DNA from 2 places in the Isoptericola sp. NPDC019482 genome. Region 2 is predicted to be linked to the other one. Evidence: riboswitches for the same ligand, from Rfam matches in the RefSeq annotation. Region 2 holds a riboswitch; the other holds the start of a gene.

Region 1 (5,176 bases), on a different contig from region 2:
GGTCAGTCTTGAAGCATCGAGTCGCGTCGTCGAATACCTACAGACGAAGGAGGAGGTATTCCACCTAGATCGCGTTGCGACGAAGGGCCAACGCGCTCATAGGAAGAGGAACCCGATCGCGGCAGCGGCGATTGCGGTACCGATCGCAGCCGCGAGCCATATCTGTCGGATGGTGATGCGGTTCTGGCGTCGGATCCAGACGAGGTAGGCGACAGTCGCAGGGATCGACACGACTGCGCCCGTGACCACCCCGGGCGAGTAGACGCCGAGGGTGATCCAGGTGGTCAGGTGGAACAGCGCGTTGACGCCGAACTGCCACTGGAATGCCGTGGCAGCAACGACCCAGCCGTTGGCCCTCGTCGCTCGCGAGGCCTGCCACGAGGCCAGCAAGACGAGCAGCATCAGCGGGATGTGGTAGGCGGCAAAGGTCTCTGTGGACTCGGGGCCGAAGTGCGCGGTCGCCCAACTCGCGAACCCCGGGAGCTCCTCGAGGGTGTGGATCACGTAGACCACGAAGGGCAGGAAGTACGGCAGCGGGCCCCACGAGGCGCGCGCCAGACGCTGGTCGACGGGGGACGTCTCCGGTGCGGGAGTGGTCATGACGGGCTCCTTCGTCGCGGCCCTCTAGAATATGAGGAATTACTCAGGTTTGGTACTCGCATCCACGGAGACCCGATGACGCCTGCCCCGTCCGGCCACAGCCCCCGCAAGGCGCCGAAACAGGCTCGCTCGCGGCGCACCGTGGGGCACATCCTCGCGGCGGCGGCTCGCGTTTTCGGCGAGCTGGGTTACGCCGCGACAACCACGGACCGGATCGCGCAGCGGGCCGAGGTCTCGGTCGGCTCCCTGTACCAGTACTTCCCGAACAAGGACGCGGTCCTGCACGCGCTCGCTCTCCGACACCTCGAGGAGGCCGATGCCGCGGTACGCGCCGCGTTGTCCTCTGCTGGCCGGCCACCCGCGTCGGACCGTGCATGGCTCGAGCCGTTGGTGGACGCCGTGGTTACCATCCATGCGCACGATCCCGCGCTCCAGCGCGTGATCCTGGATGAGGCCTCCCGGTCTCCTGAGCTCGTTGCCGCGTACACCGCCAGCCATGCCGCGACGGTCCGGACCGTCGCGGAGCTGCTCCTGGAGGTCCCGGGCGGTCACATTCACGACCCCGGCCAAGCGGCACTGCTCGCCGTAACGACGGTCGAGTCCGTCACGCACCGATTCGCCGGCCATGGCCAGCCTTTCGATAGCGCGACGCTCAGTGCGGAGCTCTTGGAGATGCTTACGGCCTACCTCGTGGCCAAGCGCACCTCGTGAGTGCGCACCGTTATCCGTTCGTGACTTTCGGCTGAGCGTCGGGTAGATTCGCCGCCACCCCACGACCGTGGGGACACGCCGGCGGGCGCCGAGCCCTGCCACCGCTGGTGCTGAACTGACACCTGGCAGGGACGGGGGACCCACTTTCGGGCGTCGCATCGCGGCGTCCTCGGGGTGAAGCCACGCGAGCGCGCTCGCTGGCCGGGTCAGTCTCCGACCCGAATCCGACAGCTAACCTCGCAGGCGCCAGGAGATCCCCATGCACGCTTTCCTGCGCCCTGAGCGCTCCTGTCCGTGTTCGCCTGCCTGGCGTGGTCTGCTCGTGGCCGGTGGTGCCGCGTGAAGCACGGCCGGCCCGACTCCGCCCCGCGCAGCACGACCCACCCCGATCGCTCCCGGGCGACCCGTGGTCGCCACGCCCAGGATCGCCCCGGCCGCTCCGCCGGGCCCCGCGCTGCGGCTCGCCTGCTGGGTCACGGCGTGGGCATCGTCGCCCTGGTCGCCACGACGGGTGCGTTCGCGATCACCGCGAGCGAGAGTCAGCTCGCACATGCCGAGACGCTGGACCAGCGACCCGAGGCGCGCGCACAAGCGCCGGCCGAGGCGACGCAGCGGGTCCAGGCCGCGCCTCCGGTGGTCGTCGATCGTTCGGCGAAGATCTCGCGCACCGACGAGCGTCCGTCGCGCGCCAAGATCGTCCCGGCGCCTCCGGAGCCGAAGCCGGAGCCGCCCAGCGACACGGGCGCCACCGGCGCCGACGCGTCGGCCGGCGAGGAGGCGGACGGCGCCGCGGCCGGCCCGCTTGCGGGGTGCGACGTCGAGGTGGGTACCGGGTTCGCCAACGGCCAGGTCCCGTCCGACCAGCTGTGCGCCCCGTGGGAGGGAGCCCAGGAGATCCGCGCCGATGCCGCGAGGAGCCTCGCCGCGCTGAACGAGGCGTACACGGCCCGTTTCGGCGAGTCGATGTGCCTGGCGGACGGGTACCGGTCCTACGACCAGCAGGTCGCGACCAAGGCTGCCAAGGGGTACCTCGCCGCCCAGCCGGGGTACTCCAACCACGGTTGGGGCCTTGCGGTGGACCTGTGCGCCGAGACGTACGCCGGCGAGCGGTGGGACTGGCTTGCCGAGCAGGCGCAGGACTCCGGTTGGGACAACCCGGACTGGGCGCGTCCTGGCGGGTCGAAGTACGAGCCGTGGCACTGGGAGTTCACGGACGCCGTCGCCGAGCAGTCCTGACCGAGCGGGAGGCAAAGCAGGCACAGGTTCGGGCTTTAGGATCCGTCTTGCCATGCTCGCCGTGACCCGAGACGCTGCCAGCACGACCGCGCTGCGGTACGTGCTCGCCATCGTGCTGCTCACGCTTGCGTGCGCGCTCGGCCTCACCGTGATCGACTCCGACCTGCCGGGCGCTGCGGCGTCCGGCAACGGTGCCACCGCGAGCCTGTCGGTGGCCACCACCGGCGAGGCCGCGCAGGGGCCCGCCGCTCACCCGTTCGACCTGGCCGACCGAGCCGATCTGGCCGCACTGAGTACAGCCGCCGGAGGCGCGTCGAGCGGTGGCCATCAGGACGAGGGTCTTGTTCTGCTGTGCCTGTGTGCCCTCCTCGTCGCGACGATGCTGCTTGCCGCCCATCGGCGCCCGACGCGCTGGTTGGCCGCATCTCGGCGTGACACGGAGCGTCCTGTCGTTCCCGTCGTCGGGTTCCCGCAGCGGGCGCAGGACCCGATCGACTGGGGTGTGAGCAGGACGTAGCGGAGCCGGACTGCCGTGCGATTCCTCGCGCCTCGCACGGGACCGCGTACACCCGCCCCCGGGTGGGGCGTGGGTGCGGTCTGCCTCGAGCACGGTCTCCGCGCGCCCCCGCTTCCCTTCGAACGACGAGGAATCCCCATGACCTCTCGCCGTGTGCTGCAGACCGTCCTTCTTGCCGCCGTCCTCGCGCTAGCTGGCATCGTCATCTGGCTGGTTGTGTCCGACCGCTCTTCCGGCGCAGCGCCCATCGCGTCCGGCAACGACGCGCCAGCCGTGCTGAACGACGAGACCCACGTCATCAACCAGGCCAGCGACGAGCAAGCCGTCCTCGTGGAGTTCCTCGACTTCGAGTGCGAGGCGTGCCGCGCGTTCTACCCCGCCGTCGAGCAACTGCGCGCCGACTTCCCCGACGAGCTGACACTCGCCATCCGCTACTTCCCGATCCCGTCGCACGCCAACGCCCAGAACGCCGCCCTGGCGGTCGAGGCCGCGGCACGCCAAGAGCAGCTCGAGGGCATGTACCAGCGCATGTACGAGACCCAGTCCGAATGGGGCGAGAAGCGCGACTCCCAGGCGTCCGTCTTCCGCGGCTTCGCCCAGGATCTGGGGCTGAACCTCGAGCAGTACGACGCCGACCTCGCCGACCCCGCGGTGGCCGCACGCGTGCAGCGCGACTTCGACGACGGCCGCGCGCTCGGCGTGCAGGGCACCCCGACGTTCTTCCTCGACGGGCAGCGGCTGGAGGCATCCGATCCGAACGAGCTCTACCAGCTGGTCCAGGAGGCCCTGCAGGGATGACCATCCCCGAGGTCGTGTTCTCCGGCGGGTTGGCGATCGCCATTCCTCTCGCCCTGCTGGCCGGCCTGGTGTCGTTCGCTTCGCCGTGCATCCTGCCCCTCGTGCCCGGCTACCTCGGCTACGTCGGCGGGATGGGTCAGGAGGCGTCCCGGCGTCGCCTCCTGGCCGGGGCCGCGCTCTTCGTGGCCGGCTTCAGCGTGGTGTTCATCGCGTACGGCGCCCTCTTCGGAGCGCTCGGGGCCTGGCTGGTGCGCTACCAGGACATCCTGATCCGGGTGCTGGGGGTGCTCGTGATCGTGATGGGCCTGGTCTTCGTCGGCCAGTTCGGCCCGCTGCAGCGCGTCGTCCGTACAGCTTGGACGCCGCGAGTCGGGGTCCTGGGGGCGCCGATGCTCGGAATGGTCTTCGGGCTGGGCTGGGCGCCGTGCCTGGGGCCCACGCTGATCGCGATCTCGGCCCTGAGCATCGACACCGCCTCCGCCCCGCGCGGCGCGCTCCTCGCCCTGGCCTACTGCATCGGCCTCGGCGTCCCCTTCCTGATGATCGCTTGGGGGTTCGGGTGGGCACAACGTTCGACGAGATTCCTGCGCCGGCACCTGCGCACCATCAACATCGCCGGCGGCGCCGTGCTCGTGCTCATCGGGCTCGCCATGGTCTCCGGGGCATGGTCACTGCTGATGATGACCATGCAGGGATGGGTGCGAGGCTTCGTCACCCCCATCTGAGACACCTAGACCACATCGCCATAAGACGATAGCATCGCCATATGACGATCATAGAGTCGCCTGCGCGCGCTGATATCGACCGGGTTGCCACCGGGGCGTTCGCCGACCTCTTCCACGCGCTGTCCGACGCCACCAGGCTCGCACTGCTGCAGCACCTCGCGTTCGGTGAGCACCGGGTGCGCGACCTGGTCGAGCACCTCGACCTCGCGCAGTCGACCGTGAGCAAGCACCTGGCGTGCCTGCGGGAGTGTGGGCTGGTGTCGGTACGCGCGGAGGGTCGTGCGTCGTGGTTCTCGCTGGCCCAGCCCGAGCTGCTGGCCGGGCTGCTGGCGGGCGCCGAGCGCCTCCTGGACGCCACCGGCGACCAGGTGACCCTCTGCTCGCACCTGATGCACCCGCACACCCACGGCCACACCGCTGCTGCCGTGAGCGAGGCTTCCTGATGGGCGCCGGACACAGCCACGGCCCCACACCTGGCGACGGAGCGGCGGCGCCGTCGCACCGCCGACGGCTCGCGATCGCCTTCGGCCTCACCTCCACGATCGTCGTGGCTCAGGCTGTGGGGTCGGTGGTCACCGGCAGCCTCGCC
Region 2 (7,434 bases):
AGCTCGACGACGTCGTGATCGTCAGGCCCGGCGGTCGGGTGCCCGCCGACGGCGACGTCGTCGAGGGTAGTGCCAGCGTGGACGAGTCGATGATCACTGGAGAATCACGGCCGGTGTTGCGTGAGGTCGGGGACCCGGTCGTCGCGGGTACGGTCGCCACGGACAACGCGGTGCGTGTGCGCGTCACGGCGGTCGGCGAGGACACCGCCCTCGCGGGTATCCAGCGGCTGGTCTCCGAGGCGCAGTCCTCGACAACGCGCGCTCAGCTGTTGGCGGACAAGGCGGCGGGCTGGCTGTTCTGGTTCGCGCTGATCGCCGCGATCGTCACAGTCGTCGTGTGGAGCGTGGTCGGTAGCCCGGATCTGGCGGTGGTTCGGGCGATCACCGTGCTGGTGATCGCGTGCCCGCACGCCCTCGGGCTCGCGATCCCTCTGGTCGTGTCGATCTCGACCGAGCGCGCGGCGCGCGGCGGCGTGCTGGTCAAGGACCGCGGCGCCCTGGAGCGCATGCGAACGGTCGACGCCGTGCTGTTCGACAAGACCGGCACGCTGACCAAGGGTGAACCGGTGTTGCGCGGCATCGTGACTGTCGACGGCACGGAGGACGAGCTCGTCGCCCGAGCGGCCGCGGCCGAGTCCGACAGTCAGCATCCGCTGGCCCGGGCGATCCTGGACGCCGCCGAGAGGCGCGGTCTGGAGGTGCCGCAGGCGTCCGACTTCAGCGCTTCGACAGCTGTCGGTGTGTCCGCCACAGTCGGGGGTCGGACGGTTGCCGTCGGGGGGCCGAACCTGCTTGCCGAGCACGGAGCCGTCTCCCTCGCCCAGGCCGGCGAGTGGTCCGAGCAGGGATCCACGGTGCTGCACGTCTTGATCGACGGGCAGGTCGTGGGTGCCCTGGCGTTGGCGGACGAGGTGCGTCAGGAGTCTCGCGAGGCCGTGGACGCGCTGCATGCCCTCGGCGTCCACGTCGTCATGATCACCGGCGACGCTGAACCCGTGGCACGCAGCGTCGCCGCCGAGCTGGGCATCGACCAGGTCTTCGCCGGCGTGCGCCCCGAGAACAAGAGCGAGAAGGTCCTCGAGCTTCAACAGCAGGGCCGCACCGTGGCCATGGTCGGAGACGGTGTGAACGACGCCCCCGCTCTCGCTCAGGCGGATGTCGGGATCGCCATCGGCGCAGGCACCGACGTCGCCATCGCCTCGGCCGGAGTGATCCTGGCCTCGGACGATCCACGGTCGGTGCTGTCCGTCATCGAGCTGTCGCGCGCGGGGTATCGCAAGATGAAGCAGAACCTGTGGTGGGCCGCCGGGTACAACATCGCGGCCGTGCCTCTGGCAGCCGGTGTGCTGGCTCCCGTGGGCTTCGTCCTGCCCATGGAGGTGGGCGCCATCCTGATGTCGCTCTCGACGATCGTCGTCGCGGCAAATGCCCAGCTGCTGCGACGTCTCGACCTCACTCCTTCGGCGTCTGTCGCTGCCGCCTATCGGTCTGCGCCCCAGCGCACTCAGCCGTCCACACCGGGCGTCGACACCCGGCAGGTGCCCGCGTCGTGAGAGCGGGCGGGCGACCAGCCGCCATCTGGCCGGTCAGGTCGCCCGCCCGGGTGCATGCCTCAGGACTCGACCTGGGCGACTTCCTCAGTGAGCTCCCAGTGCCACGGCTCGTACTTCGAACCGCCCGGGCGCGCCCACGGGGGGTTGTCCCACCCGAAGGAAGGCGCGTTCTCGGCGAGCCACGACCAGCGTTCACCGGCATAGGTCTCCGGGCACAGATCGACCGCGAGTCCCCATCCGTGATTCGAGGTTCCGGGGGTGGCCGCGAGATAGCCCTTCGCAGCTTTCACGGCGACCTGCTGATCGTAGGAGCGGTAGCCGTCAGTGATGCACATCGGCTCGCCGAATCGCTCGGTGTAGGCCTCGTTCACCTCGGCCAGCGCTACGGCTGCGTCGGAGCGCACGTGCGTCTGTCCGTCCCAGAGGTCGCACAGCTCGCTCGAGGGCACCTGGCCGTTCGACCCGGTCCCGGTGGCCTCGCCGCTGCAACCGGCGAGGGCCGGTTCGGGTTCCGGCTCCGGTGCGGGCTCGGGTTCCGCCTTCGGCTCCGGAGCGGGTGCCGGAGTGATCTTCACGCGATCGACGCGTTCCTCGGCGCGCGAGATCTTCGCCGACCGGTCGACCACGATCGGCGGCGCGGCGGGGACTTCAGTGCGGGCCGCCGGGTCGGAGGTGGTCTCTTGTGTCGTCGTGCGTTCGATGGCGGAGGCCCGGCGGCTGCTGTCGTTGTCGGCGGTGGCCACGGTGAACGAGGTCGTGGCCGTCACGGCGATCGCGAGTCCGATGCCGGGGCCGAGGGGCAGGCGGCGGGCCGGGCGCAGGGTTCGCCGGCGGGCTGCGCGTGTGGCGGACGGCAGGAGGCTGGCGTGTCGTCCCTTGGAGTGGCGTTCGCTGCGGCTGGATGGCCTGCCGGAGGAATCGGCAGACGGGTTCTGGGTGTGGGCGTGCTTCATCTGAGTCCTTTTTGCGGCAGAGTGGTCGCGTGGCTCATGCGGGCAGACGTCGGTCTGCCCCACGTGCGCTCGACCCTGCGCGGCGCGAGCTCGTGCAGGGTCGAGCGATCGTCAACTCATCCGCAAGAAGGTCGGGTTGTCCTGCCAGATCGACCGGTACCGGACCGTCTTTCCGGGGACCGGAGCCTCGACCTGCATGTCACCGCCGGCGTAGATGGCGATGTGGCCGGGGCTCCAGATCAGGTCACCCGGCTGTGCTTCCTCGCGCGAGACGACCGTGCCAGCGTCGCGCTGGCCCGAGGAGGTCCGCGGGATGGAGATGCCCGCCTCGGCGTACACGTACGACGTGAACCCGGAGCAGTCGAAGCCGGATGGGGTCGACCCGCCCCACTGGTAGGGGACCCCGAGGTACTGCATCGCGATCTCCACGATCGCTGAACCGTTGGCCGCGTCCGGGATGTCGGGGGCCGCTTCCTGCGTGGGCCCTGCCTCGGCCGGTCCGGGGGCCGCGGCGGCGCGCTCAGCGGGCTGGCCGTCAGCGTCGGCTTCCGGGCCCGGAGCAACCTCCGGCTCCGGCGCGGGCTCGGGTTCCGGTTCGGGTGCGGGCGTGATCGTGCCCACCGCTGTCTTCTCCACGGTCAGGACGGCGTCAGCAGGCACCGCGACGGCAGGCGCCGCCGTCAGTGCCTGGCGGGCCTGGGCAGTGATGGCATCGAGCCCGGCCGCGCTCAGCGCCTTGCCGTGGTCGGTGGCAGTCTCGGCTCCAGCGGGAGCGCCGAGTGTCGAGACGAGCACTCCCGAGCCGGCCAGGGCCAGCGCCCCGCGGCGTGCGACGGTGCTCACGCTCGTTCCGGCAGCCCGCGTCAGCGTGGTCAGTGGGGTGATCGGGGCGCGAGCGGCGCGATGGCGCCCGCGAGGAATCGGTGAAGCCATGGTCATCTCCTGACGCCTGCGAGGTTAGCTGTCGGGTTCGGGTCGGAGACTGACCCGGCCGGCGGGAAGATCCCGTCCGGCTTCACCCCGAGGACGCCGCAGCGCCCGTGAGTGGGTCCCCCGTCCCTGTCATGACGTGTGCGTGTTGCCCAAAGCGGTGACAGGGCTCGGCGTCCGCTCGGGCGCCTCGCAGGGCTGCGAGGTGGGGAGAACATACCCCGCGTCGCCCCCAATGTCACGGATTGATAACAGTGCCGGAGGCAAGCGTCGGGGGCCGGCGTCGGCGCGCTCGTCCGCGGCCTCATGAGATCTCCACCAGCGACACCCATGTGGCACCAAGATCCGGGCTGGACATGATGCGCTTCTCGGTGGCGACTACCAGATTCGTTGTGGCATCGGGGCTTGGGGCGGTCGTCATGGCCTCGATCGCTCCGCCTGCGGCGGTGCCGTGCGACCGCCAGCCGGTGGCGGACGGTGTAGCCGTCCAAACGAGGCCGTTGGTGTCGATCCCGACGATGTCCCCGCTCGCTTGGGTGTCCACGAAGACCAGTAGCGGAGCATCCGCGAGCTTGGAGAAGGACCGGGCCCCGTCCTGGCTGATCTGCACACCATCGGGTGTCGTCGCGAGAATCTGGTCCGGATCGTCGGCGAGGAACGCCAGGTCGTGGGCCGGGATCGTCGCGCCGCGATCCCAGGTCTGGCCGGCGTCGTTGCTCAGGAACATGGTGGAGCTGGCCGAATCCAGGCCGGCGATGCGTTCCGCCCCTGAGTCACTGGTTGCGGTGAGGGCATGGAAGTCGACCTCGCCACCCAGGGACACCGACTCCCAGGTCTGGGCGCCGTCGGTGCTGCGGATGAGCCCGAGGTTCGGCGTGGCGAGGTCGGGTGCCTCGCCGGGGCCGGGATGGCCGGATGCCAGGAGGTCGCCGTCAGGGGCGAGCGTCATGCCCATCGTGTCCTGCATGCCGGAGCCGATGCGTTGCGGGGCGGCCTCGTCCCTCGCGGGCGGAGTGGTCGGGTCCGGCAATGCCCAGACCCCTGTGTGGGTGGCCGCGTACAGGGAACGGTCCTGCTCGTCGAAGACGAGGGCATGTAGGTGGGAGAAGTCGGCCCGGCTCAACGAGGTGCCGGAAGCCGTCGCCGCACCGCCCGACTGGGCCGGGGACGAGTCGCCCGGCGGCGTGGAGCAAGCGGTCAGGGTGAGCAGCAACACGACGGTCGCTGGGATGCGGGCGGGTATGCGGGCAGGGGAGATCATCACACGTCCTAGCGCGCTCGAGGATGGGAGGAGCGAACCGAGATGGTGCGCCGGCGTCGATGACGGCCGGCGCACCACCTCCTTCTGGTTACTTCTCGGACAGGAGCTCGTCCATCGTGGAGATCTCTGCCTGCTGGGTCTCGACGATGCGCTCTGCCATGGCGACCGCGTCCGAGTTCTCGCCCGCGTCCACCTCGGTCTGTGCCATCGCGACGGCGCCCTGGTGGTGGGAGATCATCTGCGACAGGAAGAGCCGGCCAGCCTCGGAGCCGCTGGCGTTCTCAAGGGCTTCCATGTCGTCGGCGCTCATCATCCCGTTCGTGGACCCGTGGTCCATCGAACCCATGGAGTCCATCGAGCCGGACTCGGGGACCGGTGCGCCCCACTGCTCGAGCCACTCGGTGAGCTGCTCGATCTCCGGGGCCTGGGCGTCCTTGATCTGGGCGGCGAGGTCCAAGATTCGCGGGTCGATCCCCGACTTGTCGGCGATCAGGTCCGACATCTCTACCGCCTGCTGGTGGTGCGGGATCATCATCTGCGCGAACTCGACGTCCGCATCGTTGAACGGCGCCGACTCGGCGGGCGACTGCTCCGCTGTCGGGCTCGACATGGTGGACATGTCGTGCGCGGGCTGCTGCGTGTTCGAGCACGCGCCGAGCACGGCCACGGCGGCGACCACGAGAGCAGGCGCAAGGGTGCGCTTCATCAAGGTAGGGCCTTTCTTGGGTAGATCCACTGCCGGACCATGGGTGGTCCGACATCGGCGAGTTCCGACGTGTCGAGGCTCGACACATCGGCTCAGGGGACCTACGTCCGAGAAATGCCCAGGGCATGCAGCGACGGGGCGCTGGAGAAGACCACGCGCGAAGGCGATGCGGTGCGAGGGCCAGCACGCGTCCAACCGACCACGAAAAACAGCCTGCGCACCGGAACCGTCAGCGTCAGCAGCACGACGAGCACCATCAGACACATCGCGGTCATCAACTCGTGTCCGCCACAGCTGTGGTCGCACGGCTGTGACGCGTCGCCTGAGTGATCGATCGCGCTCACCTCTTGCCCGTGCCCGGGGTCCGCCGGGTCGGCGTTCGCACCGGCGTCGACGTGCTTCGTCGCTACCGGCGCGCCGTGGGCGGTCGACGAGCCGCTCATCGCGTGCATCGTCACCACGCCGAGGACGAGCATGACGATCATGAGCGCAGCACCCAAGCGCCGCCGAGGATCGGCGAGCAGCGACTGGAGGGTGCGAAGCGCGTGCATGACGAGGTCCAGGCTAGCGAATCTCGAACAGCCCATCCGACACTCCGACGTTGCCCGGGACTTTGGTATCAGAGCCGTAGACCGCGATCGTGGCCCTGGGGTGATGCGTCGACGGTATTGCGCGGTGGGGGCCGAGACCCGGTGTCGACGTAGCCGGAACGACCAGGCGCGGAGCTGTTCGAGGCTTCAAGTGAAACTGACCGAGTCTGTGGTGCCTCGGAATCGGGTTCTGACGGTCTTGAAGCCTCCCGGGAGAGGCGCCCCTACTGTTGCTCCGCTGCGGTTGCCTGCTGACCTCGGAGAAGGGCGAGGGCGAGGACGGCGGCGGCGAGGAGCACACCGGAGGCGACCGTGAGGGCGGTGCTGTATCCGGCCACGAGTGCCTGGTCGGTAGCCAGCGCGGCGTTGGCTGGGCGTGCGGTGACGGTCGCTGCGATGCCGGCGAGGAGCGCGAGACCGATCGCGACGCCGATCTGCTGGGCGGAGTTGAGCAGGGCGGAGGCGATGCCGGCCTTGTCAGGGTCGACGCGGTAGACCGCGGCCTGGGTCAGGGTCAGGACGCCGAGGCCGAAGCCGAGTGCGAGGACGAACATCGCCGGGGCGAGGTGCAGCCAGTAGCCGGAGTCGACGGTGATCGTCGAGAACCAGAGCGCGGCCGCGGCGCCGAGCAGGGCACCGGTCGCGGCGACGTACCGCGGCGCGATGCGCAGCAGCAGCTTCGGCGCGATCCCGGCGCCGACGACGATGCCGAGCGCGAAGGGGAGCCAGGCCAGCCCGGTCTGCAGCGGGCTGTAGTGCTGGACCTGCTGCAGGTGCAGCGTGAGGACGTAGAAGGTGCCCATCGGACCGATCGCGAGCAGCAGCATGGTCACGTACGCGCCGGTGCGGTTGCGGTCGTGGAACAGGCTGAGCGGCAGCAGTGGGTTCCTGCTGCGGGCCTGGGTGAGGACGAACGCCGTCAGGAGCACGGCGGCGGCGGCCACGAGGGCGATGGCGACGGGGTCGCCGAGGCCGTCCTCACCGAACCGTGTGATCGCGTAGACGAGGGCGATCATGCCGGCGGTGCCGAGGACGGCGCCGAGGACGCCGAGGCGGCCGCGGTGGCGGTCGGCGGCCACGAGGGTGCGGCTGCCGAGCAGCACCAGGAGCCCGATCGGGACGTTGATGAAGAACACCCAGCGCCAGCCGAGCGTGTCGGTGAGGACGCCGCCGAGCAGCAGGCCCAGGATGATGCCGAGCCCGGACATCGCGCCGTAGAGCGAGAGTGCCTTGTCGCGCGTGGCGCGGTCGGAGAAGGTCGTGGCGATCAGGGCGAGGGCGTTCGGGGCGGCCATCGCGGCGCCGATGCCCTGCACCGCACGCGCGATGACGAGCATCGCCGTCGTCTGTCCGAAGCCGCCGGCCAGGGACGCGAGGACGAACAGCGCTATGCCGGCCTGCAGGGTGCGGCGCCGGCCCCACAGGTCCCCGACCCGGCCGC

What was found. A riboswitch is a leader RNA that binds a small molecule or an ion and turns the genes downstream of it on or off. The one in region 2 is predicted to bind cyclic di-AMP.
Region 1: linked by a shared signal. The riboswitch ahead of ABZ493_RS16230 (M15 family metallopeptidase) and the one ahead of ABZ493_RS13060 (C40 family peptidase) in region 2 are both predicted to bind cyclic di-AMP.

Annotation. Positions count from the first base shown of each region.
Region 1 is NZ_JBEYBQ010000028.1:13,366-18,541, forward strand. Features, by position in the region: gene ABZ493_RS16220 (HXXEE domain-containing protein) at 97-600, opposite strand; gene ABZ493_RS16225 (TetR/AcrR family transcriptional regulator) at 676-1,311, shown strand; cyclic di-AMP (ydaO/yuaA leader) riboswitch at 1,415-1,571, shown strand; gene ABZ493_RS16230 (M15 family metallopeptidase) at 1,792-2,547, shown strand; gene ABZ493_RS16235 (hypothetical protein) at 2,600-3,064, shown strand; gene ABZ493_RS16240 (thioredoxin domain-containing protein) at 3,203-3,862, shown strand; gene ABZ493_RS16245 (cytochrome c biogenesis protein CcdA) at 3,859-4,587, shown strand; gene ABZ493_RS16250 (metalloregulator ArsR/SmtB family transcription factor) at 4,629-5,030, shown strand; gene ABZ493_RS16255 (cation diffusion facilitator family transporter) at 5,030-5,176, shown strand, end outside.
Region 2 is NZ_JBEYBQ010000018.1:5,540-12,973, reverse strand. Features, by position in the region: gene ABZ493_RS13070 (heavy metal translocating P-type ATPase) at 1-1,553, shown strand, start outside; gene ABZ493_RS13065 (M15 family metallopeptidase) at 1,613-2,506, opposite strand; gene ABZ493_RS13060 (C40 family peptidase) at 2,618-3,439, opposite strand; cyclic di-AMP (ydaO/yuaA leader) riboswitch at 3,439-3,592, opposite strand; gene ABZ493_RS13055 (F510_1955 family glycosylhydrolase) at 3,741-4,697, opposite strand; gene ABZ493_RS13050 (DUF305 domain-containing protein) at 4,786-5,403, opposite strand; gene ABZ493_RS13045 (DUF6153 family protein) at 5,505-5,954, opposite strand; gene ABZ493_RS13040 (MFS transporter) at 6,218-7,434, opposite strand, start outside.